3 regions of the Limnohabitans sp. INBF003 genome follow, and region 3 is predicted to be linked to each of the others. Evidence: predicted binding sites of a transcription regulator. Region 3 holds the regulator's gene; each other region holds the start of a gene.

What was found. Region 3 encodes sigma-54, which starts transcription at its own class of promoters, with help from an activator protein. Its sites were predicted from a motif close to TGGCANGNAANCTGCTTT; they were not measured.
Region 1: ureA (urease subunit gamma) is a predicted target of sigma-54. The motif match lies at 7,085-7,102, and genes of this name have one in related genera.
Region 2: ACZ5VE_RS14420 (TorF family putative porin) is a predicted target of sigma-54. The motif match lies at 2,070-2,087, and genes of this name have one in related genera.

The regions. Positions count from the first base shown of each region.
Region 1 is NZ_AP029222.1:615,180-624,699, reverse strand. Features, by position in the region: gene ACZ5VE_RS03005 (ABC transporter permease) at 1-209, shown strand, start outside; gene ACZ5VE_RS03000 (urease accessory protein UreD) at 232-1,062, shown strand; gene urtE (urea ABC transporter ATP-binding subunit UrtE) at 1,069-1,773, opposite strand; gene urtD (urea ABC transporter ATP-binding protein UrtD) at 1,891-2,766, opposite strand; gene urtC (urea ABC transporter permease subunit UrtC) at 2,763-3,887, opposite strand; gene urtB (urea ABC transporter permease subunit UrtB) at 3,902-5,485, opposite strand; gene urtA (urea ABC transporter substrate-binding protein) at 5,650-6,921, opposite strand; gene ureA (urease subunit gamma) at 7,146-7,448, shown strand; gene ACZ5VE_RS02965 (hypothetical protein) at 7,467-7,637, shown strand; gene ACZ5VE_RS02960 (urease subunit beta) at 7,645-7,998, shown strand; gene ureC (urease subunit alpha) at 8,000-9,520, shown strand, end outside.
Region 2 is NZ_AP029222.1:3,074,261-3,083,780, reverse strand. Features, by position in the region: gene ACZ5VE_RS14430 (hypothetical protein) at 1-284, opposite strand, end outside; gene ACZ5VE_RS14425 (YifB family Mg chelatase-like AAA ATPase) at 394-1,926, opposite strand; gene ACZ5VE_RS14420 (TorF family putative porin) at 2,125-2,862, shown strand; gene glnK (P-II family nitrogen regulator) at 2,891-3,229, shown strand; gene ACZ5VE_RS14410 (ammonium transporter) at 3,253-4,785, shown strand; gene ACZ5VE_RS14405 (LysR family substrate-binding domain-containing protein) at 4,896-5,417, opposite strand; partial or broken gene ACZ5VE_RS14400 (IS3 family transposase) at 6,425-7,653, shown strand; gene ACZ5VE_RS14395 (Rieske 2Fe-2S domain-containing protein) at 7,924-9,243, shown strand; gene ACZ5VE_RS14390 (ABC transporter substrate-binding protein) at 9,248-9,520, shown strand, end outside.
Region 3 is NZ_AP029222.1:186,454-195,973, forward strand. Features, by position in the region: gene ACZ5VE_RS00895 (THUMP domain-containing class I SAM-dependent RNA methyltransferase) at 1-1,004, opposite strand, end outside; gene ACZ5VE_RS00900 (RNA polymerase factor sigma-54) at 1,015-2,556, opposite strand; gene lptB (LPS export ABC transporter ATP-binding protein) at 2,597-3,355, opposite strand; gene lptA (lipopolysaccharide transport periplasmic protein LptA) at 3,352-3,984, opposite strand; gene ACZ5VE_RS00915 (thiol:disulfide interchange protein DsbA/DsbL) at 4,128-4,802, opposite strand; gene ACZ5VE_RS00920 (SPOR domain-containing protein) at 4,831-5,484, opposite strand; gene argS (arginine--tRNA ligase) at 5,499-7,196, opposite strand; gene ACZ5VE_RS00930 (PsiF family protein) at 7,374-7,712, shown strand; gene ACZ5VE_RS00935 (LysR family transcriptional regulator) at 7,796-8,722, opposite strand; gene ACZ5VE_RS00940 (hydroxymethylglutaryl-CoA lyase) at 8,794-9,520, opposite strand, start outside.

The DNA of each region.
Region 1 (9,520 bases), 430 kb from region 3:
CCTTCGTGGGCACCACGGTTTCCGAGATGACGGCCTCGAACGAGGGCATCGGTTACCTGCTGATCTCGGCCGGTTCGGCCATGCAGATGGGCTTGGCGTTTTCGGGCTTGGTGGTCGTGGGCGCGATGGCCATGATCATGTACGAACTGTTCAGCGCCATCGAAAAGCACACCACCGGTTGGGCCCATCGCGGCTCGCAAGGCGAATGATGCCCAAGAGGCGTGCCAAGGCATGACCTGGCTCGCCAGTCTGAGTCTCGACTACACACTGGAGTCAGGCCGCACTGTGGCCCGCTACCTGCACCAAGGGCCGCTGCGCATTTTGCAAAGCCTCTACCCCGAAGGCGATGCGGTCTGCCACAACGTGCTGGTGCACCCGCCCAGCGGCTTGGTCGGTGGCGACACGCTGGACATGAAGGTGACCGTGGGCACTGGCGCACACGGCTTGGTCACCACGCCGGGGGCCACGCGCTTTTATCGCTCTGACGCCGGCCTGGCCACGCAGCAAGTGCATGCGCGGGTAGAGGATGACGCACGGCTGGAATGGCTACCGCTCGAAGCCATCGCCTACAACCAATGTGACGGCCTCAACCGCGCCGTGTTTGATCTGGCACCCGCTGCCGAGATGATGACCTGGGACATCACGGCGCTGGGCCTGCCCGCCGCCGATCAGCCGTTCACACAAGGCACGTTTCGCCAACACATGGAAATCTCTGGCGTCTGGCTGGAGCGCGGCACGATCAGCGCCACCGACACCCGACTGATGGACAGCCCGCTGGGCCTAGCCGGTCAACGCTGCATGGCCACGCTGGTGTTTGCGGCGGGCAGCGCCATTGCGGCCGAACGCACCGAACGCGCCTTGGCATGCGCCCGTGATTTGCTAGAGGCATCGCCACTGCGCTTAACCGCCGGGGCCACCTCACCGCACAAACAGGTCATGGTGTTGCGGGTTCTCTCGCCAGTGACTGAGCCAGCCATGCAGCTGCTGCGGCAAGTGTGGGCCGCATGGCGGCATGAGATGTGGAGCTTGCCGGGGGCGGTGCCACGGCTGTGGAATCTCTGATATCGCTCAGATCGCGACCAGTTGCCGAATGCTCTTTTCTTTCATCTCGCTGCCCGGCCCTCGAGCGATGACTTCGCCGCGCTCCATCACCAGATACTGGTCCGCCAGTTCTTCGGCAAAGTCGTAGTACTGCTCGCACAACAGCACCGCCATGCGCTGGCCTTGCAGGCCCACATCGGCCAGCTGGCGGATCACGCGGCCAATGTCCTTGATGATGCTGGGCTGGATGCCTTCGGTGGGTTCGTCCAGGATCAGCAGTCGCGGCTTGGCGGCCAAGGCGCGAGCAATCGCCAACTGCTGTTGCTGGCCGCCTGACAAATCGCCACCTCGGCGGTGCAGCATTTGTCTCAGAACAGGGAACAGTTCAAACAACTCGGGTGGAATGGATGTGCCGCCAGGCTGTGTGGCCAGGCCCATCAGCAAGTTGTCTTCCACCGTGAGGCGGGCAAAGATTTCGCGGCCTTGCGGCACATAGCCAATGCCTGCGGCGGCCCGCTCGTAAGGTTTGGCCAGACTGATGTTCTGCCCGGCCAGACTGATGCTGCCGCTTTTGATGGGCACCAAGCCCATGAGCGATTTGAGCAGCGTGGTCTTGCCCACGCCGTTGCGGCCCAGCAGCACGGTGACTTGGCCAAGATCTGCGCTCAGACTCACATCGCGCAGGATGTGGGAGCCGCCGTAGTACTGGTGAATGTTGTTGACTTCAAGCATGACTGCAATTCCTGAACAATTGAATCCCTTGTGGGAGCGAGCCCCTGCTCGCGAATATGTGCTGTGGCTATGCAGGGATTCGGCCGCAGGGGCGACCTCCCACCATGGCACACAAGATCAGCGCCCCAAATAAACTTCAATCACCCGCTCGTCGGCCTGCACCTGATCGAGCGTGCCCTGGGCCAGCACCGAGCCGTCGCACAGCACGGTGACGATGTCCGAGATGGTGCGGATGAAGCCCATGTCGTGCTCCACCACCATCAACGAGTGCTTGCCCTTGAGCGTCAAAAACAGCTCGGCGGTGCGTTCGGTTTCAAAGTCGGTCATGCCCGCGACGGGTTCGTCCAGCAGCAAGAGCTTGGGGTCTTGCATGAGCAGCATGCCGATCTCCAGCCATTGCTTTTGACCGTGGCTGAGCACACCGGCCAGGGTGCTGACGCTGTCCGCCAAATGGATGGTGTGCAGCACTTCGGCCAGGCGGTCTGACTGCCCTGAATCGAGCTTGAAGAACATCGAGGCTTTGACGCCCTTGTTGGTTTTGAGCGCGAGTTCGAGGTTTTCAAACACCGTGAGGTGTTCAAACACCGTGGGCTTTTGGAACTTGCGGCCAATGCCCAGCTGCGCGATCTCGGGTTCGTTGTGGCGCAGCAAATCGATGATGCTGCCAAAGAACACGCTGCCTTCGTCAGGGCGGGTCTTGCCGGTGATGATGTCCATCATGGTGGTCTTGCCCGCACCGTTGGGGCCGATGATGCAACGCAGCTCGCCCGGCGCGATGTCGAGCGACAGCTTGTTGATGGCCTTGAAGCCGTCAAAGCTCACGCTCACGTCTTCCAGGTACAGAATGCGGCCATGGGTCACATCGACCTCTTTGGCGTCTTGCACCACGCGGCCATAGCCTGCGCTGCGGCCACCGGACTCGGTCGATTGGCTCAGCAGCTTGGCGTGTTCGGCCACACGCTGGGCCCCTTTTTGCAAGAGATCGGGCGTCATGCGGCACCGCCTTTTTTCGTCAGAAGCTGGGCCTTGATCTTGGCAACCAGGCCCACCACGCCTTGCGGCAAATACAAGGTGACCGCGATGAACAGCGCACCCAAAAAGTACAACCAGAATTCAGGCGCTGTGACCGTCAGCCAACTTTTAGCGCCGTTGACCAAAAAGGCCCCGACGATCGGGCCGATCAAGGTGCCACGGCCACCGACGGCTGCCCACACCGCGATCTCGATCGAGTTGGCTGCGCTCATCTCGCCCGGATTGATGATGCCCACTTGTGGCACGTACAAAGCCCCAGCAATGCCGCACATCACGGCCGAGATCACCCAGATGCTCAACTTGTAAGGCAGTGGCGAATAGCCCGAAAACATGACCCGCGTTTCTGCATCGCGAATGGCCAGCAGCACGCGGCCGTATTTGCTGCCCACCAGCCAGCGCGAGAACAAGTAAAAGCCCAGCAGTGTCAAACCGGTGATGACAAACAGCACCATGCGCATGTTGGGGGTGGCAATCGGCAGGTCCAAGATCCGCTTGAAGTCGGTGAAGCCGTTGTTGCCACCAAAGCCGGTTTCGTTGCGGAAGAACAGCAGCATGGCTGCATAGGTCATGGCCTGGGTGATGATGGAGAAATACACCCCTTTGATGCGCGAACGGAAAGCAAAGTAACCGAACACAAAGGCGATGAAGCCCGGCACCAACACCACCAGCAACACGGTGGCGATGAAACTGTCCGACAGCAGCCAGTGCCAAGGCAGCTCTTTCCAGTCCAGAAAGACCATGAAGTCGGGCAGATTGCTTTTGTAGTTGCCGTCCTGGCCGATCTGGCGCATGAGGTACATGCCCATCACATAGCCACCTAAAGCGAAGAACAGCCCATGGCCCAGCGACAGGATGCCGGTGTAGCCCCAGATCAGGTCCATGGCCAGCGCACAAATGGCGTAGCACATGATCTTGCCGATCAGCGACACCGCGAAGTCGCTCAAATGCAAGGGGCTGCCCGCAGGCACCCACAAATTGAGCACCGGGGCCAAAAAGCCTACAGCGATCAGCGCCAGCAAGAAAGCCATCCAGGCTTTACGCCCCAACAAGGGCGCAGGAGTCGGTAATTTAAATGAAGTCATGTTCATGCCCCTGTTCACGCTTCAGCGCTGCGGCCTTTCATCGCAAAAATGCCTTGCGGGCGCTTCTGGATGAAGACGATGATGAACACCAGCACGCAGATCTTGGCCAGCACAGCGCCGGTCCAGCCTTCGAGTAACTTGTTGACCAAGCCCAGGCCCAGCGCGGCATACACGGTGCCCGCCAATTGGCCCACACCGCCGAGCACCACCACCATGAACGCGTCCACGATGTAGCTTTGGCCCAGATCGGGGCCGACGTTGCCCACCTGGCTCAGGGCGCAACCGGCCAGACCTGCAATGCCCGAGCCCAGCGCAAAGGCATAGGTGTCGATGCGGGCGGTGTTGACGCCCGTGCACGAAGCCATGGGGCGGTTTTGCGTGACACCACGCACAAACAGGCCCAGCCGCGTCTTGGCAATCAACAAGGACATGCCGATCAGCACAGCGGCGGCAAACACAATGATGATCACACGGTTCCAAGGCAATTGCAGGTTGGGCAGCAATTGCAGCGAACCGCTCATCCATGAGGGGTTTTCAACACCCACGTTTTGCGCACCAAACAAGCTGCGCACGCCTTGCATGAGCACCAGGCTGATGCCCCAAGTGGCCAACAAGGTTTCAAGGGGACGGCCATACAAATGCTTGAGCACAGTGCGCTCCATCACCGCGCCCACCAGGGCCGAAGCGATGAACGCCACCGGAATGGCCACCAACAGATAAGCGTCAAATGCGCCGGGCAGGTGATCACGGAACAGGGCTTGCACCATGTAAGTGGCATAGGCACCGATCATCATCAACTCGCCGTGGGCCATGTTGATCACGCCCATCAAGCCATAAGTGATGGCTAAACCCAACGCTACCAGCAGCAAGATGGAGCCGAGACTGGCCCCCGTGAACAAAGCGCCCAAGCGCTCGCCCCAGCGCAAGTTGTCCTGCACTGTGGCCAAGGATGTCTGGATTTGTTTCTTGACCGAAGGCTCTTGCTCATCAGCCAGGCGCTGGTTCAGCAACAACAAGGTCTCGGGCTGTTTACTGTCGGCCAGCTCGCGGGCGGCCAGCAAGCGGTCGTTGGGTGCATCGCTGGCCAGCAGCGCTGCAGCGCGGGCCTGACGCACCAGGCTTTGCACGGTGGCATCTGTTTCGGCAGCCAAGGCCTTGTCCAGCAAGGGCTTGCGGCTGGCATCGGGTTCTTTGAGCAATGACAAGGCCGCCAGGCGACGCACCTTCACATCAGGGCTGAACAACTTGAGCGCCGCCAAGGCGGTGTCGAGTTCGCCACGCAGGCGGTTGTTCAGCATCACATCTTCGGCATCAGCAGGCACGGGCACCGACTGGCCCGTGACCGGGTCTGTGCCCTGGCCATCACGGACCATGATCACCTGGTCTTTGCTGATCTTGACGACATCGTCCGACAGCGCCTGCAGGTAGGCTGCCGTTTTTTCATCGCCCTGGGCCACCGCTTTGGCCAGTGCTTCCACGCGGGCATCGCTCTCTCCGACCGCAATGCCACGGGCCTCCTGAACCGTCAAGGCGTGCGCAGCCGTCAGGCCCCACACGGCGCTGACGATCAACGCACCTTTCACCATCCATTTTTTCATTTTGCTCATCTCTGGGTCTGACAACGCTGCGGACTGATGCCTCAGCTCCGGCAAACAGTCATGTCGGGGCTGAAGCCACCGACCTACAAAGTACAAATTGACCTGTAGGCCGGAGCTTCTACTCCGACAGGGTTCACGCTTTCAAACGATCACTTCTTAACCGATCACTTCTTGGCAGGTTCGTCAGGCTTGACGTCGTTGCCGGGGATGTAAGGGCTCCATGGCTTGGCTTTGACCGGACCCGGTGTCTTCCACACCACGTTGAACTGGCCATCGGCCTTGATCTCGCCGATGAACACCGACTTGTGCAGGTGGTGGTTTTTCTCGTCCATCTTGCTGGTGATGCCACTTGGTGCTTTGAAGGTTTGACCGGCCATGGCAGCAATGACTTTGTCGGTGTCAGTCGACTTGGCTTTTTCAACGGCTTGCTTCCACATGTTGATGCCGATGTAGGTCGCTTCCATCGGGTCGTTGGTCAAAGGCTTGTCTTTGTGACCGGCGATGCCCTTGGCTTTGGCATAAGCCGCCCACTTCTTGGTGAACTCGTCGTTGGCCGGGTTCTTGATGCTCATGAAGTAGTTCCATGCAGCCAAGTGACCGACCAAGGGCTTGGTATCCACGCCGCGCAATTCCTCTTCACCCACCGAGAAGGCCACCACGGGCACGTCTTTGGCTTTCAGGCCCGCGTTGCCCAGTTCTTTGTAAAAAGGCACGTTGGAGTCGCCGTTGATGGTGGAGACCACAGCGGTCTTGCCACCGGCAGAAAACTTCTTCACATCAGCCACGATGGTTTGGTAATCACTGTGACCAAACGGGGTGTACTTCTCATCGATGTCGGAATCTTTCACGCCTTTGCTTTTCAGGTAAGCGCGCAAAATTTTGTTGGTGGTGCGGGGGTACACATAGTCGGTGCCCAGCAAAACCCAGCGCTTGGCCGCGCCGCCTTCTTTGCTCATCAGGTAATCCACTGCGGGAATGGCTTGCTGGTTGGGCGCTGCGCCTGTGTAGAACACGTTTTTGGACAGCTCTTCACCTTCGTATTGCACGGGGTAGAACAGCAGGCCGTTCATTTCTTCCACGACGGGCAACACCGATTTGCGGGACACCGAAGTCCAGCAACCAAAGATCACCGAAACTTTGTCTTGACCGAGCAGCTGCTTGGTTTTCTCAGCAAACAAAGGCCAGTTGGAAGCGGGGTCCACGATCACGGGCTCCAGCTTTTTACCGAGCACGCCACCTTTGGCATTGATCTCGTCAATGGCCATGAGCACGGTGTCTTTCAACACGGTCTCGGAAATGGCCATGGTGCCCGACAGGCTGTGCAGCACGCCCACCTTGATGGTGTCAGCGGCCAGTACCTGAACAGAAAAAGTCAAACTGCCCGCCACCAAGGCTGCGGCGGTGGCGAGGGCTTTGAGGTTGCCACGGCGGTTCATCATGAGATCACTCCAATCAGGGAAGTAGGTTTGTTCAACAAAAGGGCGGAGCGCTTGCAACGCTGGAACCTCTCTTGCAAGCGGCGTGCCAACCCAAAGCAGAACCCTTGCACCCACTTCATGGCCATGGCATTGCCCTAGAAATTTTCCAAGCCCCTATAAAGGGCACGCTCTTTGCTTGATGGGATGCATTCAATGCACCCACTCTTTCAGAACGCACCAAAATGGAATTAACCCCTCGAGAAAAAGACAAGCTGCTGATCTTCACAGCAGGCCTTTTGGCCGAGCGCCGCAAAGCGCGCGGACTCCAACTCAACTACCCGGAAGCCATTGCGCTGATCAGCGCCGCCGTCATGGAAGGCGCACGGGACGGGAAGACCGTGGCCCAACTCATGAGCGAAGGCCGCACCGTTTTGACGCGTGCCGACGTGATGGACGGCATCGCCGAAATGATCCCCGACATCCAGGTGGAGGCCACTTTCCCGGACGGCACCAAATTGGTGACCGTGCACCAACCCATCGTTTGAACATTCAAAAGGACACCCATGAAAAATTTGGCTTTGACACTTTCTTTCGCCCTCTTGAATCTGGGCTCTGCCGCTTGGGCACACGACGGGCACGGCCTGGGAGGTTCCCACTGGCACAGCACCGACGTGCTCGGCTTTGTGGTCGCAACCGGCTTGGTGGCCCTGGCTGTTTATTTGGGAAAAAAGTGAGTCGCGTATGACCCCCGGAGAACTTTTGATTGACCCCGGCCAACACGCCCTGAACGTGGGCCGTCGCACCTGCACGCTGGTGGTGCAAAACGCCAGTGACCGCCCCATTCAGGTGGGCTCGCACTACCACTTTGCCGAGACCAACGCAGGCCTGCGCTTTGACCGCGCTGCGGCACAAGGCATGCGGCTGAACATCGCCTCGGGCACCGCCGTGCGTTTTGAGCCCGGCCAGCAACGCACGGTAGAACTGGTGGACTACGCCGGTGACCGCGTGGTGTTCGGTTTTCGGGGCCTGACCAACGGGCCACTTGACGGTGCACCCGACATCCTCCTGAACGACAACGCACAGAAAGCCACTTGACATGGCCCACATCGACAAACGCGCTTATGCCGAAATGTTCGGCCCCACCGTGGGCGACCGGGTTCGCCTGGCCGACACGGCCTTGGTGATCGAAGTTGAAAAAGACTTCACGCTGCAAGCCGGGGGCTACGGCGAAGAGGTCAAGTTCGGCGGCGGCAAAACCATCCGTGATGGCATGTCGCAATCACAGCGCACCAACAAAGAAGGTGCGATGGACTGCGTGCTGACCAACGCCCTCATCATCGACCACTGGGGCATTGTCAAGGCCGACATCGGCCTCAAAGGCAACCGCATCGCAGCCATTGGCAAGGCGGGCAACCCCGACACCCAACCGGGCGTGGACATTGTGATTGGCCCCGGCACCGAGATCATCAGTTGCGAAGGCCTGATCGTCACCGCAGGCGGCATCGACAGCCACATCCACTTCATCGCGCCGCAGCAGATTGACGAAGCGCTCGCCAGCGGCGTGACCACCATGCTGGGCGGCGGCACCGGCCCGGCCACCGGCACCTTTGCCACCACCTGCACGCCCGGCCCCTTCAACATCGAACGCATGATGCAGGCGGCCGACGCCTTTCCGATGAACCTGGGCTTTCTGGGCAAGGGCAATGCCAGCTTGCCTGCCGCGCTGCACGAACAGATCAGCGCAGGCGCGATTGGCCTGAAGCTGCACGAAGACTGGGGCACCACGCCCGCAGCCATCGACAACTGCCTGAGCGTGGCCGAAGAAACCGACACCCAGGTGGCCATCCACACCGACACGCTCAACGAGTCGGGCTTTGTCGAAGACACGGTGGCCGCCTTCAAAGGCCGCACCATCCACACCTTTCACACCGAAGGCGCGGGCGGCGGGCATGCGCCCGACATTTTGAAGGTGGTGGGCGAAGCCAATGTGCTGCCGTCGTCGACCAACCCCACACGGCCTTACACCATCAACACGCTCGACGAGCATGTGGACATGCTCATGGTCTGCCACCACCTGGACCCGGCGATTGCCGAAGACCTGGCCTTTGCCGAAAGCCGCATCCGCAAGGAAACGATTGCGGCCGAAGACATCCTGCACGACCTGGGTGCCATCAGCATGATGAGCAGCGACAGCCAGGCCATGGGCCGGGTGGGCGAGGTCATCATCCGCACCTGGCAGACCGCACACAAAATGAAGCAGCAACGCGGCAGCCTGCCCGGCGACACGGACCGCCACGACAACGCCCGTGTCAAACGCTACATCGCCAAATACACCATCAACCCTGCGATTGCGCACGGCATGAGCCACGAAGTGGGCAGCATCGAAGCGGGCAAGTGGGCCGATCTGGTGATCTGGAAACCCGCATTTTTTGGTGTGAAGCCCGCTCTCATCATGAAAGGCGGCTTCATCGCGCTGGCAGCCATGGGCGACCCCAATGCGTCCATCCCGACACCGCAGCCGGTGCATTACAGGCCCATGTTTGGCAGCTTTGGGGGTGCGCTCACGCGCAACTCGCTGACCTTTGTCTCGCAGGCGGGTTTGCAGGCGGGCATCGGT
Region 2 (9,520 bases), 490 kb from region 3:
CTGCAAAAGTAGCTGCTGCCAGCGGGCTGAGGCGGCGGCATGTACGTGACGGCAGGCGTTACGTAAGTCACCTGTGGTGGTGCGTAGCTGGGCTGGTTGGCCGCTGCGCTGATGGCTGCGCCTGCAATGCCCAAGACGATCAGTGGACCCAGCCAGTCCGAAGAGCGGTGTTGGTGGCCCGTGTATTGGCGCTGCTGGTAGCCGCGTGGGCCATCTGCCAATGCAGGGGTGCTGAGGGCAGCAGCGGAGAGTGCAATGACCAAAGTGCCGAGAATTTTCTTCATGGGGAGCCTCAGGGTAGACCGTGTTCACCCATAACGTGATGGCCTGCAAGACGTTGACAGCCTTGGGTGATGGGCTTCGCTCAGTTGTAAGCAGCTGTGACGGGGGCGGTCAATGCTCTTTGAGGACACGCCGGTATTGCACCGCTTCGGCCACATGCGCGGCTTCAATGGTGTCGCTGCCTGCCAGATCGGCGATGGTGCGTGCCACTTTCAGGCTGCGGTGGACGCTGCGCCCGCTCCAGCCCAGTTTGGCCGCCGCTTTTTGCAGCAAGGCGCTGGCGCTGTCACTCATGCGGGCTTGGGTGTCGATGGCCTGGCCTTGCAGGTCGGCGTTGGCACAGCCTTGACGGGCCAGGGCACGTTCGCGGGCGGCCAGACTGCGTGCGGCAATGGTCTGGGTGTTTTCGCCGGGGGGTGAACTCAGCAAATCCTTTGCCGGCAGGCTGGGCACCTCAATGTGCAAATCAATCCGGTCCAGCAATGGGCCGCTGAGCTTGCCTTGGTAACGACTGACCTGGTCGGGCGAGCAGCGGCAAGCCCGCGTGGCGCTGCCCAAGTAGCCGCAAGGGCAGGGGTTCATGGCGGCAATCAATTGAAACCGTGCCGGAAACTCGGCCCGCCGTGCGGCCCGTGCGATGGTGATGGTGCCTGTTTCCAGGGGCTCGCGCAGGGCTTCCAAAGCGGCTCTTGGAAACTCGGGCAGCTCATCGAGAAAGAGCACACCATGGTGCGCCAACGAAATCTCACCCGGGCGGGGCGGCGAGCCGCCACCCACCAGCGCCACCGCGCTGGCCGAATGGTGCGGCTGGCCTGTGGGGCGCTGCGCCCAGCGGGCCAGGTCAAAGCGTCCCGCCAGGCTGGCAATCGCTGCCGACTCCAGTGCGTCTTCGGTGCCCATGGGCGGCAGCAAACCTGCAAAGCGCTGCGCCAGCATCGACTTGCCCGAACCGGGCGGGCCGACCATGAGCAAGGAATGTCCTCCGGCAGCAGCGATCTCCAGCACCCGTTTCACGCCCGCCTGGCCTTTGACATCGGCCAGGTCGGCATACAGTGGAGGTACCGAGGGCGTGGTGGGTGCCACCCGAGCCCAGCCATCGCCGGGCTCGGGTGGGGGCTCGTTCGAGGGCGGTAAAAACTGTTGCACCACATCGAGCAAGTGGCGCGCCCTAAAGACGGTGGCATCGGGCACCAAGGCTGCTTCTTCGGCGCTGCCCGGTGGCAACACCAAGCGGGTGCGCACCTGTTGCTGGCGCAGCACCAGGCTCATGGCCAGCGCGCCACGCACCGGCCGCAACTCGCCCGACAAAGACAACTCGCCCGCAAACTCGTAATCGGCCAGTTGGTTGGCGTCAATCTGGCCGCTGGCCGCCAGAATGCCCAATGCAATGGGCAAGTCCAACCGCCCGGAGTCTTTGGGCAAATCGGCAGGGGCCAGGTTGACGGTGATGCGTTTGTTGTGCGGAAACTCAAGCCCGCTGTTTTGCAAGGCGGAGCGCACGCGTTCACGCGCTTCCTTGACCTCGACATCGGCCAAGCCCACCAAGGTGAAGCTGGGCAAGCCATTGGCCAGATGCACCTCAACGGTGACTGCTGGCGCTTGCAAGCCGATCAATGCACGGCTACGCACCAAACTGAGACTCATATTTTCTCCCTGCCCCACGCTGGTGCATGGTGTGTGTCCGTGCACGCAGACCTCACGCACCGGACTTGTTTGAATGCCATTCAACCATGCACAGAGTGAGCGCGCACTGGTAAATGCCCTTGGAACGTGCAGTCAAGGCAGGTTGGCACGCTATCTGCATGAGGTGCTTGTCTTCTCTTCACTTCATTGGAGTTCCTCATGAAAAAAATCCTCGTTCCTTCTTTGATCGCCCTGGCTTTGGGTTCTGTAAGCGGTTTGGCTCAAGCCCAAGCAGTGGCAGCACCTGAGAGCAGCCTGTCCTTCAACGTCGGTGCCACCACTGATTACCGTTACCGTGGCATTTCCCAGTCACGTCTGAAGCCTGCTTTGCAAGGTGGCGTGGATTACGCGGACAAGAGCGGTTTCTATGTGGGTGCCTGGGGTTCCAGCATCAAGTGGATCAAGGATGCAGGCGGTGACGCCAATGTCGAGGTCGACTTGTACGGTGGCTACAAAGGTGCTGTGGGCGATGTCGCTTATGACGTGGGTTTCTTGCGCTATGAGTACCCCAGCAACAAACTGGCGGTGAGTGCCAACACCAACGAACTCTACGGTGCAGCCACGTTTGGCCCCGCCACACTGAAGTACTCGCATGCCGTGTCCAACCTGTTCGGCTTCGCAAGCAGCAAGAACAGCTATTACGTGGACTTGAGCGGAACGTTCGATCTGGGCAGCGGCTTCAGCCTGGTGCCGCACGTGGGCTACCAATCCGTCAAAAACAACGCCACTTATTCGTACACAGACTATTCGTTGACCTTGGGTAAAGACTTGGGCAATGGTTTGTCCGCTTCAGCGGCTGTGGTGGGCACAGACGCGGACAAGGCTTTGTACGTCACGCCCGCTGGCAAGTTCACCGGCAAGACCGGCCTGGTCGTCGGCCTGAAATACGCCTTCTGATCTCCCTCAATTCCAACAAGGAGCCATCATGAAACTGGTGACCGCCATCATCAAACCCTTCAAGCTGGACGAAGTGCGTGAAGCGCTTTCGGGCATCGGCGTGCAGGGTATCACCGTGACCGAAGTCAAAGGCTTTGGTCGCCAAAAGGGCCACACCGAGCTGTACCGTGGCGCTGAATACGTTGTGGACTTTTTGCCCAAAGTGAAGATCGAAGCCGCTGTCTCTGACGAACTGGTCGAGCGCGTGATCGAAGCCATCGAAGCCGGTGCCCGCACCGGCAAGATCGGCGACGGCAAGATCTTCGTTTATGACCTCGAACAAGTGGTTCGCATCCGCACCGGTGAGACCGGCGGCGAAGCCCTTTGACAGACAAGAAAGAGAGTCAACAAATGAAAAAACTGCTCGCAACCCTGGCCTTGGGCCTGAGTTTGGGTTTGGGTGTGTTCGGTGCGGCTTCTGTCGCCACTGCACAGACCGCGCCTGCCGCCGTGACGGCACCTGCTGCCGAAGCCAAGGCCGATGCGGCACCTGCGCCTGCCGCGCCAGCGGCCGCAGCCCCCGCTGCAGCCGAAGCCGCCCCAGTCCCCGTGCCCAACAAGGCCGACACCGGCTGGATGATGCTGTCCACCATTTTGGTGATCCTGATGGTCATTCCCGGCCTAGCCTTGTTCTACGGCGGTTTGGTGCGCAGCAAAAACATGCTGTCGGTGCTGATGCAGGTCGTGGTCACCTTCTCGATGATCACCGTGCTGTGGTTCGTTTACGGCTACAGCCTGGCGTTCACCGAAGGCAATGCGTTCATTGGCGGCTTGGATCGCCTGTTCATGAAAGGCATCTGGGACAACGTCGCAGGTACCTTTGCCAACGCGGCCACCTTCAGCAAGGGTGTCTACATCCCTGAAATCTCGTTTGCCGCATTCCAGGCCACGTTTGCAGGCATCACCTGTGCGCTGATCGTGGGCGCCTTTGCCGAACGCATCAAGTTCTCTGCGGTGCTGGCCTTCATGGTGCTGTGGTTCACCTTCAGCTACTTGCCTGTGGCGCACATGGTCTGGTTCTGGATGGGTCCTGACGCTTACGCTTCCAAAGAAGTCGTGGACGAAATGACATCCAAAGCCGGTCTGCTGTGGCAGTGGGGCGCGCTGGACTTCGCTGGCGGTACCGTGGTGCACATCAACGCCGCTGTGGCTGGCTTGGTGGGTGCCTTCATGGTGGGCAAGCGCGTGGGTTATGGCCGTGAAGCCATGGCCCCTCATAGCCTGACCTTGACCATGGTGGGTGCGTCCTTGCTGTGGGTGGGTTGGTTCGGCTTCAACGCGGGCTCGGCTCTGGAGGCCAACGGTTTCGCAGCACTGGCCTTCATCAACACCTTGATCGCCACAGCGGGTGCCGTGTTGGCCTGGTGCGTGGGTGAAGCCCTGATGCGCGGCAAAGCCTCCATGCTGGGTGCGGCTTCGGGTGCGGTGGCCGGCTTGGTCGCCATCACGCCAGCCGCAGGCAACGTCGGCATCGGCGGTGCGCTGATCATTGGCTTCATCGGCGGCTTTGCCTGCCTGTGGGGTGTGAACGGTCTGAAGAAAATGCTGGGTGCTGACGACTCGCTTGACGTGTTCGGTGTGCACGGTGTCGGCGGCATCGTAGGTGCCTTGCTGACCGGTGTCTTCAACTCGCCCGTTTTGGGTGGCCCGAGCGCCGTGGGCGACTGGGTCACCGTGGCCATGGTTACGCCCGATGCCTATTCCATCGCTGCACAAGTGTGGATTCAGGCCAAAGCTGTCATGCTGACCATCGTCTGGTCGGGTGTGGTCTCGGTGGTCGCCTTCAAGATCGTGGACCTGACCATCGGTCTGCGTGTCTCGGAAGAAGAAGAGCGCGAAGGTCTGGACATCTCCTCGCACGGCGAGTCGGCTTACCACGGTTGATGCGTCGGGTGGCGTCCAGCCACCGGCCTCTCAAAAGCCCGCAGCGCTTGCGCCCTGCGGGCTTTTTCTTGGGCGGCGGGGGCACAGACACGGCCCGTTGCCGCCGTACTTCACTTCACCTCGGGCAGCATCAGCCGAAAAGCCTGCATCACCGGCGACTGGTCGGCCTTGCGCCAGACCGCTTCGGTGGCCACCAGCGGTTTGTCGCCGCGCAGGGGGCGGTACACCACGCCCTCGCGTTGCAGGGCTTTCAGGCAGGCGGGCACCAGTGCCACGCCCAGACCCCCGCTGACCATGCTGACGATGGTGTGCATCTGGCGGGCGGTGAAGATTTGCGGGCTGAAGCCGTGTTTCATGCAGGTGGCCACGATGGCGTCGAACATCATTGGGCCGTTGTGCCGCTCAAAGCCCAAAAACTGTTCTTGTGCCAGCTTGCCCAAAGGTACGCTGGCCAGAGCCGCCGCCGGGTGGTGTTCTGGCAAGGCCACCACCAGCGGCTCGTGCATGACCAGTTGCGCGTCCAGTGTGGCGGGCAGGTCCGAGGTCTGGAACACCAGGCCCATGTCGATGCGCCCGCTCTCCACGTCGTGGATCAGCTGGTCGGTGTTGCCTTCGAGCAGGGACACCTTCACACGGGGTGTAGGGTTCAGAAGTTAGTGTCAAAACATGAAAAGTTATGTCAGTATTTTTCAGAAGTTATTGTCAGATTCCTACAGATTTGCGGTGTGTTGCTGTCACGCTGAAGTTGAGTCTATTTGAATGACTGCTGAAGCCCACCCACTGATCTTTGTAGTTTGGCCTATTGAACTTTGTAGATTGCGCCTGTCTCAGCGCTTCATCAAGCGTTGACGGTGGGTTGGTTTGGTTTGCGGCTGAGAATTAATAAACCGGCAACATGTGGTGGTTGGAGTTGAGTTCAAATCCGTTCTACTCCACCATTTTCATTTCCATGGATGCCCTCTATGGAAAACCGAACACCCCGCTAAGGCCCAGTCCTGGCGGGGTTTCGCGTTTTGCGTGTGGATTTTGGGTCCCGGAAAACCCGCCTTTTGGGCCCATCACGCCCTGTATTGGCTCTCTACTCTCCGAAGTCATTGGATGAGAGAGGGCAACATCCACACGCACGGCTCCTTGTAAATCAAGGACTTACGAGTGTTGTCACAATTCCATTTTTTTACAGGAGTGCTGGAGCAATTTGGCATCCAAATGCTCTCTATCCAGCTTGCGCAATGATCAAATTGCAAACGTGCACAGCGATGCGCAGCCGTTATAGGAATGTCTGGTCGAGGCGGCGGACATCCCGAGGCTGAGACTGATGTTTTGTGCCTGCCATGATGGTCGTTCGCTATGCAGTGCATCCAGTGACCGGTCTACAGCCCACAGCAGTCACAGCTCAAAGGACAGCTTGAACTGGCGCCGGGGCACGACTACTTGTGGCCTGGGTTATGGGGTGCTATCAGATCGGAGCTCGATTAAGTCCTAGATACTGATCATCTACCTGCCGATTTAATGCCCGCTGACTACGAATACTTTCGATTCGCGGTTAAATCCTGACTCTGCGCGTTCAGCTCGGCCTGAGTTAGCCCCCTGAAACACAGTCCCGTCGGTATTCCTTAAACTAAGAAACAGGAATACGACCATGGATATGACTATGTCTTCAGCAACGCCCGTTCGGGTGGAAGTGGTGACCAGCGTTCAGCGCCGCAGGCGTTGGACCCCAGAGCAAAAGCTTGAAATCGTCAAACAGACCAACGAACCTGGCAGCTCTGTCTCGATGGTGGCCCGGCAATTCGGCATCACTGCAGCGCAACTCTTTCAATGGCGAAAGGCCTACCTGCAAGGCTCACTGATGGCGGTTGGTGCCAACGAAACCGTGGTGCCAGCGTCTGAACTGCAAGAGGCTATGCGCCGCATCAAACAACTCGAAGGCGCACTGGGCCGCAAGACTTTGGAGAACGAGATTCTCAAGGAGGCTGTGGACTTTGCCAAAGCAAAAAAGTGGATTGCGCGCTCGCCAGTATTGCCCGGGGGCGAGCAGTGAGGGCCGTCTGCGTTGCCCTTAGCGTGTCTCGTAGCCATGTGTTGGCCAGGCGAGATCGCCCATCCGAATGGACAGACTTGAGAAAGTCTCCACCGCGCAGCGATGACGTCGTCATCAAGCAAGCCATTGCCAACGTGGTCAATCACCGCGCCACCTACGGCTACCGCCGTGTCTGGGCACGCTTGCGGCTGGAAGGGCATGACCGGGTCAACCACAAGCGGGTTTACCGGGTGATGCGTGACGAAGGTTGGCTTCTGTACCGCCACGGAAAAAAGCCCGTCGACACAAGAAAGCACGACGGCAAAGTGGCCGTCAAGGACAGTGATGTGCGCTGGTGTTCGGACGGCCTGGAGCTGTAGTGTGACAACGGCGAGAAAGTCCGAGTGGCGTTTGCGCTGGACTGCTGCGACAGGGAAGTCATGAGCTGGGTGGCCACCACCAAAGGCATCGATGCAGCCTTGGTGGGCGATTTGATGATGCAGGCGGTGGAGAACAGGTTTGGCCCGGATGGCAAGCCGCCCAAGCCGATTGAATGGTTAACCGACAATGGCAGCTGCTACACGGCGGCCGAGACCAAGAGCTTTGCCAAGCAATTGGGGCTAAAGCCAGTGACCACGCCCGTGACAAGCCCACAAAGCAACGGCATGGCCGAGAGCTTCGTGAAAACATTGAAGCGGGACTACGCCAAGTTGGCCGAACGGCCGGACTCGCAAACGGTGATGGCGCAGCTGCCCAAATGGTTCGATGACTACAATTCTTACCACCCGCACAGCGCTTTGGGCTACGTGCCCGCCAAGCTGTTCAGGGCAAAACGAGCGGTAAATTAAACATACCGGCGGTACTGGGTTACGGGGTCAAGACCACGGCCGTTGTGGACAGCATGTTCCAGTGTGCAAATGCGCTAAAAACTAGGCACTTATCGATCTGGGAAGCTCGGTATATTTTAAAACTTGTTTAAAAGAGTAGCTACGTGGTGAAGGAGCCAAGTTAGGCTGTGTAACCGTCAAGGGATTACCCTTATTTTTATTCTTAGATATCGAAGTATTATTCGACTCTTGTATTGATCCAAGTTCATTCAACCCTACCATTAAATTGCCATGATTACTCGTGAAGAAAACGAATTGCTGTGCCGCGTCGAGAATGAAGCGCCGATGGGGCGCCTGATGCGCCAGCATTGGGTCCCCATATGCCTTAGCGAGGAGGTTGCTGAGCCTGACTGCGATCCGGTGGCAGCCCGCATTCTTGGCGAAAACTTGGTGGTATTCAGGGACACAGATGGCAACGTTGGCGTTATGGATGAAGCTTGCCCGCACCGCGGCCCTTCGCTGGTCTACGGTCGCAATGAGGAGGGTGGCTTGCGCTGCTTGTATCACGGCTGGAAGATGGACGTGCATGGCAACGTGGTCGAGATGGTGTCCGAGCCTGCGGTCAGCGGCTTGGTAGACAAGGTCAAACACAAGGCATACCCTGTTAAGGAATGGGGTGGGATGGTGTGGGCTTGGATGGGCGCCAAGGAGACTATGCCCGAATTCATGCCGCCGCGATGGGCGCCTACTGCTGACACCCGTGTGTCCATTGCTAAGGTTGTGCTTCCGGTTAATTGGGCTCAGGTGCTCGAGGGTGCCATTGATTCAGCTCACAGCTCCAGCTTGCACAGCTCGGACATGGTGCCTGCACGTGTACAGGGGGCGGAGGCAACATCCTCAAACTGGCTGCGCCCGTCTACCGACAAGGTGCCGCGTATGCAGGTGCAGCACACTGGCTATGGCTTTCGCTACGCTGCGATCCGCCGCCCGATCTTCAATGCACAGACACACGAATACGTTCGTAGCACCGTGTTCGTGGCCCCTTGGACGGTGCTGATTCCTCCCAACAACTTGTACAACGTGGCCAACGTCAATGTGCCTGCAGACGACACTACGACGAACTTTTACTTCATTGCCTGGGGTCATGTTTCTCAGACGCCCGAGACTGAAACCTGGCGCAAGTTCCTACACCAGACCGTTGGTGTGGATCTGGATGAGCGGTATCGCCCGCTTCGTAACCATGAAAACCGCTTCTGGCAGAACCGCCAGGCGATGAAGGCGGGCAACTTCACCGGTATCACCGGCTTTCCGAATCAGGACGTCGCCATGTGGGTCACCATGGGTCCTATCGCAGACCGAACCAGGGACCGTCTGGGTGCGAGCGACTTGGCGGTGGTGGAATTCCGTAAGCAGATGGTGGATGCTGTGCGTGCTTATGAGCAGGGTGCCAAAGCGATTGGTACCGGTGATCAAGCAATTTCTGACACGGTGTGTGCCTTTCAAAGCGTCATCCCCAAATCCACAGACTGGCGCGACTATGAGGGCCGGTACGTATGGAAAGGTACTGAAGCCCAAGCCGAGTCTGACAACAACTACGCTGTGAAAGTTTGACACGATGGCCAAGCTGCAATTGTCTGTTGCCATGGGCGACTATGACCGAAACCGCGCGTTGTTCGACGGCCACGTGCAGATCGACGGCTGCGATCCAACGTATATGCTGCTCAATCCGGAAGAGATGTTTTTTCGGGCAATGCGCAGCCGGGATTTTGACATTACTGAGCTGTCTTTTTCCAGTTATCTGGTCAAGCATTCACGTGGCGAATCTCCCTACATCGCTGTGCCGGTGTTTCTATCTCGCGCTTTCCGTCACACTTCGATTTATGTGCGC
Region 3 (9,520 bases):
GCATCCGAAAGGGCACCAGGTTGGAAGTTGTCACGCCCGCGCCCGGCCACACCCGCTGCGGCGATCCGCTCGCCATAAGGTGGGTTGAGCAGCATGATGCCGGGTGTTTCGCAAGGCGGCATGCGTTGCAACGCGTCGCCACCCCGGAACTCGATCACGCCCGACACCCCTGCGCGCTCGGCATTGCGCTCGGCAAAGTCAACCATGCGGAAGGCCACGTCGCTGCCAAAGATGGGCGCGGTGGGTTCGTGCTCCAGATCGCGGGCTTCTTCGATCAGGCCTTGCCACACGTGGTTCTGGAAGGGCAATAGCTTTTCAAAACCAAAGCGCCGCTGCAAACCGGGGGCAATGCCGCAGGCGATTTGAGCCGCTTCGATCGGGATGGTGCCGCTGCCGCAGCAGGGGTCATACAAAGGCACGGTGGCGTCCCAGCCACTGGCCGCGATCATGGCGGCGGCCAGGGTTTCCTTCAAAGGCGCGTCGCCCTTGTCGGTGCGCCAGCCGCGCTTGAACAGCGGCTCACCCGAGGTGTCGATGTAGAGCGTGAGGGTTTCGGGCGTGACGTGGGCATAAATGCGCACATCGGGCCAGGTGGTGTCCACGCTGGGGCGCTCGCCGCGTTTGGCGCGAAAACGGTCGGCCACCGCGTCTTTTATTTTGAGGGCCGCAAAGTTCAGGCTGGTCAGCGGGCTGTGTTGCGCCGTGATGTCGATTTTGAAGGTTTGTTTGGGTGTGAACCAGATTTCCCAGGCCACTTCGCTGGCGGCGTTGTACAGGTCGTTTTCGTTGCGGTAGTCGGTCACCGACAGCTGCACCAGCACGCGCTGGGTCAGGCGGCTGTGCAGGTTGATGCGCATGGCGTCGCGCCAGGAGGCGCGGGCCATCACGCCGCCGCGTCCGGTCATCAGGTCATGGCCGGTCAGCCCCGTGATGGCGTGGACCTCGTCGGCCAAAAAGCCCTCGACGCCAGCGGCGCAAGGCATGAACAGGTTCAATGAATTCACTCGAATACTCTCAAAGGGTTTTGCGCAGGTTCGCAGGCGCGATCTTCAGGGCTTCGCGGTATTTGGCCACCGTGCGCCGGGCGCAGTCGATGCCTTGCTCTTTCAGCATTTCGGAAATCTGGTTGTCAGACAGGGGTTTGGCCGGTTTTTCGGCCGCCACAAACTGCTTGATCAGCGCGCGCACGGCGGTGCTCGATGCCGCGCTGCCGCTGTCGGTGCCCAGGCCCGAGCCAAAGAAATACTTCAGCTCAAACGTGCCTTGCGGCGTGGACATGTATTTGGCCGTGGTCACACGGCTGATGGTGGACTCGTGCATGCCCAACTCGTCAGCGATTTCGCGCAGCACCAGCGGGCGCATGGCCAGCTCGCCGTGCGTCAAAAAGTTCTTTTGCCGCTCGACGATGGCGGTGGACACACGCAGGATCGTGTCAAAGCGCTGCTGGATGTTCTTGATGAACCAGCGGGCTTCTTGCAGGCGTTGTTGCAAGCCCGCGTGTGACGAGCCTTTGCTGCCACGCAGCGCGTTGGCATAGATGTCGTGCACGCGCAGCTTGGGCATCACGTCGGGGTTGAGCTGGATGCGGAATTTGGGCGTGGCCGTCTTGCTGGTGTTCACCACCAGCACGTCGGGAATGACGATGTTTTGTTCGGCCTGCGCAAACGGGCGGCCGGGTTTGGGCTCCAGCCGGGCAATGAACGGGATGGCGGCTTTGACCATGGCTTCGCTCAGGCCGCAGGCCACGGCCAGGCGCTTGAAGTCGCGTTTGGCCAGCATTTCCAGCGGCTGGGCACACACGGCCAGTGCGGCCTGGGTGACTTCGTCGTCGGGTGCGTCTTTGAGCAAGGCCTTGATCTGGATGCGCATGCACTCGGCCAAGTCGCGGGCACCCACGCCCACCGGTTCGAGCGATTGCAGCAAACCCAGCGCCACGGTGAAGCGGTGCACCAGTTCGTCCAGTTGTTCGTAGTCCTCGCTGCCTGCCAGACTGGCGGCCAGCTCGGGCAGGGTGTCGGTCAGGTAGCCATCGTCGTTGAGCGACTCGATCAGAAAGCGCAGGGCCGCGCGGTCAATCTCGGACAGGCGCAGCGACAAGGCCTGGCGGTGCAAAAAGTCGGTGAGCGAGCCGCTGCTGCGGGCCAGGTCGATGGCGTCGGCGGTTTCTTCGCCGTTGTTCTGGCGTGGTCCGGCGTCGCCGCCCCATTCGCTGTCGTCGGGGCGCATGTCCACGCTGCCGTCGCCGTCCCAGCTTTCGGCCACATCGGTCACGGCTTCGTCACGGGTTTCGCTGGCGCTGTCATCGCTGCTGCTGGCCGTGCTGGCTGTTTCACTGACGCGGTCGCCCAGACTCACTCGGGTGTCGGTCTGGTCCAGGCCAAAAGCCTCCATGGGGGCTTCTTCTTCGCTGCGCTCCAAAAACGGGTTGTCGTCCAGCATCTGGTCGACCTCTTGTGACAACTCCAGCGTGGACAGTTGCAGCAGGCGGATCGATTGTTGCAACTGGGGCGTCAGCGCCAGGTGCTGGGACATGCGAAGCGACAGACCGGGTTTCATGGCTGTGCTTTCAGGTAGTGTGCGGACGGTATGCGGTTCATCACATTCGGAAGTGTTCGCCCAGGTACACCCGGCGCACCTCGGTGTTGGACACGATCTCTTCGGGGGTGCCAGCCGCCAGCACGCGGCCTTCGCTGATGATGTAGGCGTGGTCGCAAATGCCCAAGGTCTCGCGCACGTTGTGGTCGGTGATGAGCACACCAATGCCACGTTGCTTGAGGAAGGCAATGATGCGCTGGATTTCGATGACGGCGATCGGGTCGATGCCGGCAAAGGGTTCGTCCAGCAAGATGAAGCGCGGGTCGGTGGCCAAGGCGCGTGCAATCTCGACCCGGCGTCGTTCGCCGCCAGACAAGGCCACGGCGGGCGAGTCGCGCAGATGGTCCACCCGCAGGTCGGCCAGCAGTTCACTCAGGCGTTTTTCAATGTCGGCCTGCGGCAGTGCCTGGCCTTGTGCATCGGTTTGCAGCTCCAGAATGGCACGCACGTTGTCGGCCACGCTCAACTTGCGAAAGATGGAGGCTTCTTGCGGCAGATAAGACAAACCCATGCGTGAGCGCTTGTGGATGGGCATGCGCGTCACGTCTTCGCCGTCGATCAGTATCTGGCCGCCATCACCGCGGACCAAGCCCACGATCATGTAAAACGAGGTGGTTTTGCCAGCGCCGTTGGGGCCCAGCAGACCGACCACTTCGCCCTTGCCTACCTGCACGGAGACATCGTGCACCACCTTGCGGCTGCCATAGGCCTTTTTCAGGTGGTGTGCTTCCAGTCGACTGGTCACCAGTGGCTCGCTCATGGTTTTTGACTTTCGCCTGCACTCGGGCTGGTCCGCAGTGCGGGGGCTGCCGAAGTCGGTGCCGTTGTGGGGGGCGACGGCGTGACCGTTTTCCGGGGGGTCAGCACAGCGCGCACACGTTGGTCGCGCGGGTCTGTGGCTTTGGCACCTTTGGGGGGGGCATCAACGGTCATCACTTCGGTGGTGTTGTTGAAGACGATTTTTTCGCCATTGATTTGGTCGGCCAATTCCGTGCCGCGCAAAATCCGGACCTCTGCCCGCTGGATCAGTGTCACCACATCGGCCTGGCTGTCGTAAATGGCCATTTCGCCTTCGCCTTCGGTGAACTCGTCGACCCCTTCGCGTTTCTGGCGAAAGAACACCCGTTCTTTGGGCGCCGCCCAGACGTGAGCCACTTGTTGGCCTTGTTTGTCTTGTTGCACTTCCATGCGCGCACCGCGCAGCACCATGGTGCCCTTGAAAGCGACCACGTTGCCGATGAAATGGGTGAGCAGCTTGTTTTCGTCGTGGCGCATCGCATCCGCCTCAATGAGCATGGGCTTGTCTCGGTCGGCTTTTTCGGCCCAGGCAGGCGTGCAAAACAAGCTCAGCGCTGCGGCGAGGAGGCTGATGGTTCGGAGAATTGTCATTGGGGGCATGAATCTTGCTGATGACGAATTTTGATTGTAGAGGCAAGAGCGAGCAGATCGCTCTTGCTGCGTGTGCCAAGGCATAAAAAAAGCCCGCTCAGGTGACTCACCCGCGGGCTTGGGTTGGGCCTGCTGGCGCAGGCTCAGTTTTTCTTCTTGGCTGCTTTGGCGGTGCTTTGGGCAGGGCGCGACTGGGCGATCAGGGCTTCTGCCACTTTCAGCGCTTGCTCCATGCTGCCAGCCAGTGTGCCGTCCACGTAATAGCGGCCGGCCACCCCCAAGGAGGGCACGCCTTCGACTTTGAAGTCGTTTTGCAATTGGACCGCACGCTTGAGTTTGCTGGCCAGGCCAAACGATTTGTAGATCTCGTTGAACTTGACTTTGTCCAAGGGCTGCTTGTCTGCCCAGGCCAGCACGCTGGCATCGGTGTTGAGTGGCAGCTTTTCAATATGGACCGCAGCAAACACCTTGGCATGCAGGGTGTCGAGCAAATTCATGGCTTCGAGCGTGAAAAACAGGCGCTGCTGCGGCGCAAAGTCGTCGCGGAAAGACACTGGGATGCGGCGCACCACCACATCCTTGGGCGCATTTTTGACCCATTGGGCAAAGGTGGGCTCAAACGCATTGCAGTGGGGGCAGCTGTACCAAAAGAACTCGATGACTTCGACTTTGCCTGTGCCCGCTTCGGTGGCCACAGGACGGTCCAGCGTCAAGAAGTCTTTGCCGGACTTGAACACAACAGCTTGGGCCCAGGCGGCAGAGGTGCTGAGCCACGCGGAGGCAGTCACCAAGGCGGTAGAGAAGAAACGGCGTTTCATGGGGTGCTCCAGATCATGAAGGGTGGGTTCAGCGCTGAACACGCACCAAGGTGTTTTCAATGCCGCTGCCCTCCAGGCGGGTGCGAATCTTTTCAGCGGCGGCTTTGTCTGCAAAGGGGCCCAAGCGTACACGGAAGATGGTGCGGCCGGCTTGATCTCGCTCAGAGACCTTGGCATCCAGGCCCATCATGGCCAGCTTGGCTTTTTGGGCATCGGCGTCGTTGCTGGTCCGGTAAGCGCCGACCTGGATGACGTAGTCAAACGGATCGGCACTGGCGCTGGGGGCGGCAGGGGTTGAGAGCCCCGACTTGGATTTGGCCAAATCAGCCAAAGGGTCGGCAGTGACCGCTGGACGCGGCTCGGTCTTGCTGACTTCGGGTGTGCTTTTGACAGGTGCCGTGGGCGCGGGTTTGTCGGCGACGGCATTCGGTGCGGGTGTGGCGGTGGTGCTTGCGGGCACCTCTGCGGGTGGTTTGGGCTGGAACACACCGTTCGGATTCCAATCCTTGTTTTTCTGGCTTTCCTGCACGTCCTGGTCGTTGGTGCGTGGCTGGTTTTTGTTGGAAAAAGGTGTGGGCACCTTGGTCACATAAACGGCCACAGCCAAAGCCACACCCAGACCGAGCACCAGCCCGATGATGAAGCCCAGAAAAGTACCGCCGCGTTGGGGGTGGAGTTGCATGCTGTTGAGTCCGTTCACATTTTTTGGGGTGCTGACACGCCCAGTACTTGCAGGCCATTTTTGAGCACCTGTGCGGTGGCCGCGACCAGGGCCAGGCGGGCGGTCTTGACCGCTTCGTCGTCCACCAGGATGCGCTCGGCGTCGTAATAGCTGTGGTACAGCGAGGCCAGGTCGCGCAGGTAAAAGGTCACGTCGTGCGGCGCAAAGTCGGTGGCCGCAGACGTCAGCATCTCGGGGTACTTGGCCAAAGCCAGCATGAGCGCATGGGCTTGCGGGCTTTGCAGTGGCGACAAATCGGCCTTGGCCAAGGTGGCCACATCGCCACCGTCTTTTTCTTTCCAAGCGGCCAGCACCGAGCAGATGCGGGCGTGGGCGTACTGCACGTAATAGACCGGGTTGTCGTTGTTTTGCGCCAGCGCCAGGTCGATGTCGAAGATGTATTCGGTGTCGGGCTTGCGCGACAGCAAGAAGAAGCGCACCGCGTCCTTGCTGGTCCACTCGATCAGGTCGCGCAGCGTGACATAGCTGCCGGCACGCTTGGAGATCTTGACCTCTTCGCCGCCCCGCATCACGCGCACCATGGTGTGCAGAACGTAGTCGGGGTAGCCCTCGGGAATGCCCACGCCTGCAGCCTGCAGGCCTGCGCGCACCCGGGCAATCGTGCCGTGGTGGTCGGTGCCCTGGATGTTCACCACACGGCCAAAACCGCGCTCCCATTTGGTGATGTGGTAGGCCACATCGGGCACAAAGTAGGTGTAGGTCCCGTCGCCCTTGCGCATGACGCGGTCCTTGTCGTCACCGTAGTCGGTGGACTTGAGCCACAGCGCACCGTCGTGCTCATAGGTCTTACCCGCTTCGCGCAGTTTTTGCACGGCGGCGTCGACCTTGCCGCTGGTGTAGAGGCTCGACTCCAGGTAATAGTTGTCAAACTGGACATCAAAGGCCTTCAAGTCCAGGTCTTGCTCGTGGCGCAGGTAGGCCACGGCAAACAGGCGCATGCCGTCCAGATCGTTCAAGTCACCGCTGCCTGTGAATTCGCGGTCATCGGACTTGACGGTCTTTTTAGCCATGAAGTCGTTGGCGATGTCCTGGATGTAGTCACCGTTGTAAGCCGGTGCATTTTCGCCACTGGGCCACTCGGCATCGCCCGGCTTGAAGCCCTTGGCGCGCAGCTGGGTGGAGTTGGCCAAAGTGCCAATCTGCACGCCCGCATCGTTGTAATAAAACTCGCGGTAGACCTGCTGCCCCTGTGTGGCCAGCAGGTTGCAGATCGCGTCGCCCAAGGCGGCTTGGCGGCCATGGCCCACATGCAGGGGGCCGGTGGGGTTGGCCGAGACGAACTCGACCAGCACTTTGTCGGTTTTGGCGCTTTGGCTGCCAAAGTCGGCACCGGCTTGCAGCACCTCGTGGACCACCGCCTGCTTGGCCGCGTCCTTGAGACGGATGTTGATGAAGCCTGGCCCGGCGATCTCGATCGCGTCCACCCAGCGTTCAAATGCGGGCGTCAACAACAAGGCCGTGCGCAGGGTTTCGGACAGCTGCCTGGGGTTTTGCTTGAGGGCCTTGGCCAGTTGCATGGCGGCCGTGCAAGCCAGGTCACCGTGGGAGGCCACTTTGGGGGATTCAAATGCCGCGCGCGCACCGGCGCCGGGTTGGAGTTTTTCAAGCTCTGCGGCCAGGGCCGTGAGCAAATGTTGTTTGGCAGAAAGCATAGGGAGCGATTTTACGGGGATGGGGTGGCTTGCCGCCGGGGTGCCTGCAGCAGGGGGCGTTTTTCTGTGCGGCCATTACAGTTGCTCACAAGGGGTGTCGACCTGCGGCGGTTTTTGCGCGTTAATGAAGGGTCTGCACATCCGTGCAGCATTGATCATCTTTTTGGGAGTTCATTCATGCGTCATTCCATCTCTGTTGCTGCTTTGGGTTTTGCCTTGGTTTCTGGCATGGCTTTCGCTGCGGGTCCCGCTGCCAATGCGGCTTCTGCTGCTGCACCCGCTGCTGCCGCGTCGGCCCCCGCCGCAGAAAAAACCCCTCAGCAAAGCAAAATGGCCACCTGCAACAAGTCGGCCGAAGGCAAAAAGGGCGATGAGCGCAAAGCCTTCATGAAAGATTGTCTGAGTGCCAATAAACAAGAAAAACAGCAAAGCAAGATGAAAACTTGCAACGCTGAAGCCGCGGGCAAAAAAGGCGATGAGCGCAAGGCTTTCATGTCTGAATGCCTGAAAAAGTGATCTGAGGGCGTAGAAAGCGCACGCCTTTCCTGCCTGAAGTACATCGGCCCGGCTTGTCCGGGCTTTTTTGTGCCCGCAGGGGATCAATTGAGGCTTGTTTGCCAGTAACCGGCTTGAGCGTAGTGGTGTTTCAGGTAGTCAATCCACAGCCTCACCCGCAATGGCAAGTGCTTGCGCTGCGGGAACACCACAAAGATGCCGTTGGGCGGGGCGGCAAAGTCTTCCAGCACCGCCACCAGCTGGCCCGACTGGATTTCGCTTTCGACTTCCCAGGTGCTGCGCCAGGCAATGCCGTAGCCCGCCAGGCACCAGTCATGCAGCACTTGGCCGTCCGAACAGTCGAGCGGACCACCGGGGCGCAGGTGTGTGACTTCGTGGCCCGGTTCGGTTGGCGTGCGAAAAGCCCAGCCTCGGGTTTGTGAGGCATCGCTCGACAAGGTCAGGCAATCGTGCTGCAACAGGTCGGAGGGCTGCAAAGGCGTGCCGCGCCGCGCCAGGTAAGCCGGGGTCGCGACGCACAGGCGGCGGTTGTCGGCCATGCGCACGCTCACCAGAGACGAGTCGGGCATGTCGCCCACGCGCACGGCGCAGTCAAAACCCTCGGCCGCGAGGTCCACCACCCGGTCGCTCAGGTTGAGCGAAATCGACACATCGGGGTGCAGTTCGCGAAAACGCGGCACCAGCGGGGCCACATGGCGGCGGCCGAAACCGGCCGGGGCGGTGATGCGCAAATGCCCACTGGCCTTCACGCCGCCTGCTGACACACTGGCTTCGGCGTTGGCCACATCGGAGAGCAAGCGCTGACAATCCTCCAGAAAAGCGCTGCCTTCGTGGGTCAGGGTGATGCGCCGGGTGGTGCGCACCAGCAGCTTCACGCCCAGGTTTTCTTCCAGCGCATCGAGTCTGCGGCCAATGATGGCCGGGGCCACGCCCTCGGCCCGGGCGGCGGCGGTCAGGCTGCCTTTGGTGGCAACCGAGACGAAGGTTTCGAAGGCTTTGAGCTTGTCCATGCGCCCCGATTATGCGGGTTCAAGGTTGCAATGCTGCCGCCGCCGTGGGTGATTGGTGTGTGCAGAGGTGCTCAATAGCCGGGCCAGCCCTTGGGCAGGCCCGCCTCGGGCGTCATGCCATAGATGGGCTCGCCAGGCAGCCCGGCTTGCAGTGGGGCGCGTGCGGCCATGAGTTGGGTCAGGTCGATTCCAGTGGACACGCCCATGGCCTCGAACATGAAAACCAAATCTTCGGTCACCACATTGCCCGATGCCCCTGGCGCATAAGGGCAGCCGCCCAGGCCGCCGAGTGAACTGTCGAAGGTGCGCACGCCCGATTCGTAAGCGGCCAGGCAATTGGCCAGGCCGAGCCCCCGGGTGTTGTGCATGTGGGCCGAGCCTGTGAGAGCGCCGATTTCTTGAAACAGGCGCTTGAACAAGCGACTCACTTGCGCCGGGTTGCCCATGCCCGTGGTGTCCGACAGGCCAATCTCGTCCACGCCCGTTTCTGCCAGCAACACCGCCAGGCGGACCACATCGTCTTCGGGGACTGCCCCTTGCAAGGTGCAGCCAAAGGCGGTGGACATGCCCACCTCAACGGGCACGCCCGGCGCGATCTCGTCGCGCAAGCGCAAAACCGCCTTGACCTCTTCGACCATGGCTTCGGGCGTCTTGCGCACGTTGGCCATGGAGTGCGCAGGGCTGGCCGATACCGGGAGGGTGAGCTTTTGTGCGCCCGCTTGAAGTGCCGCTTGGGCGCCCCGCAGGTTGGGCACCAGGGCCATCACCCGCACGCCTGTGTGGCGCAAGGCATGCTGC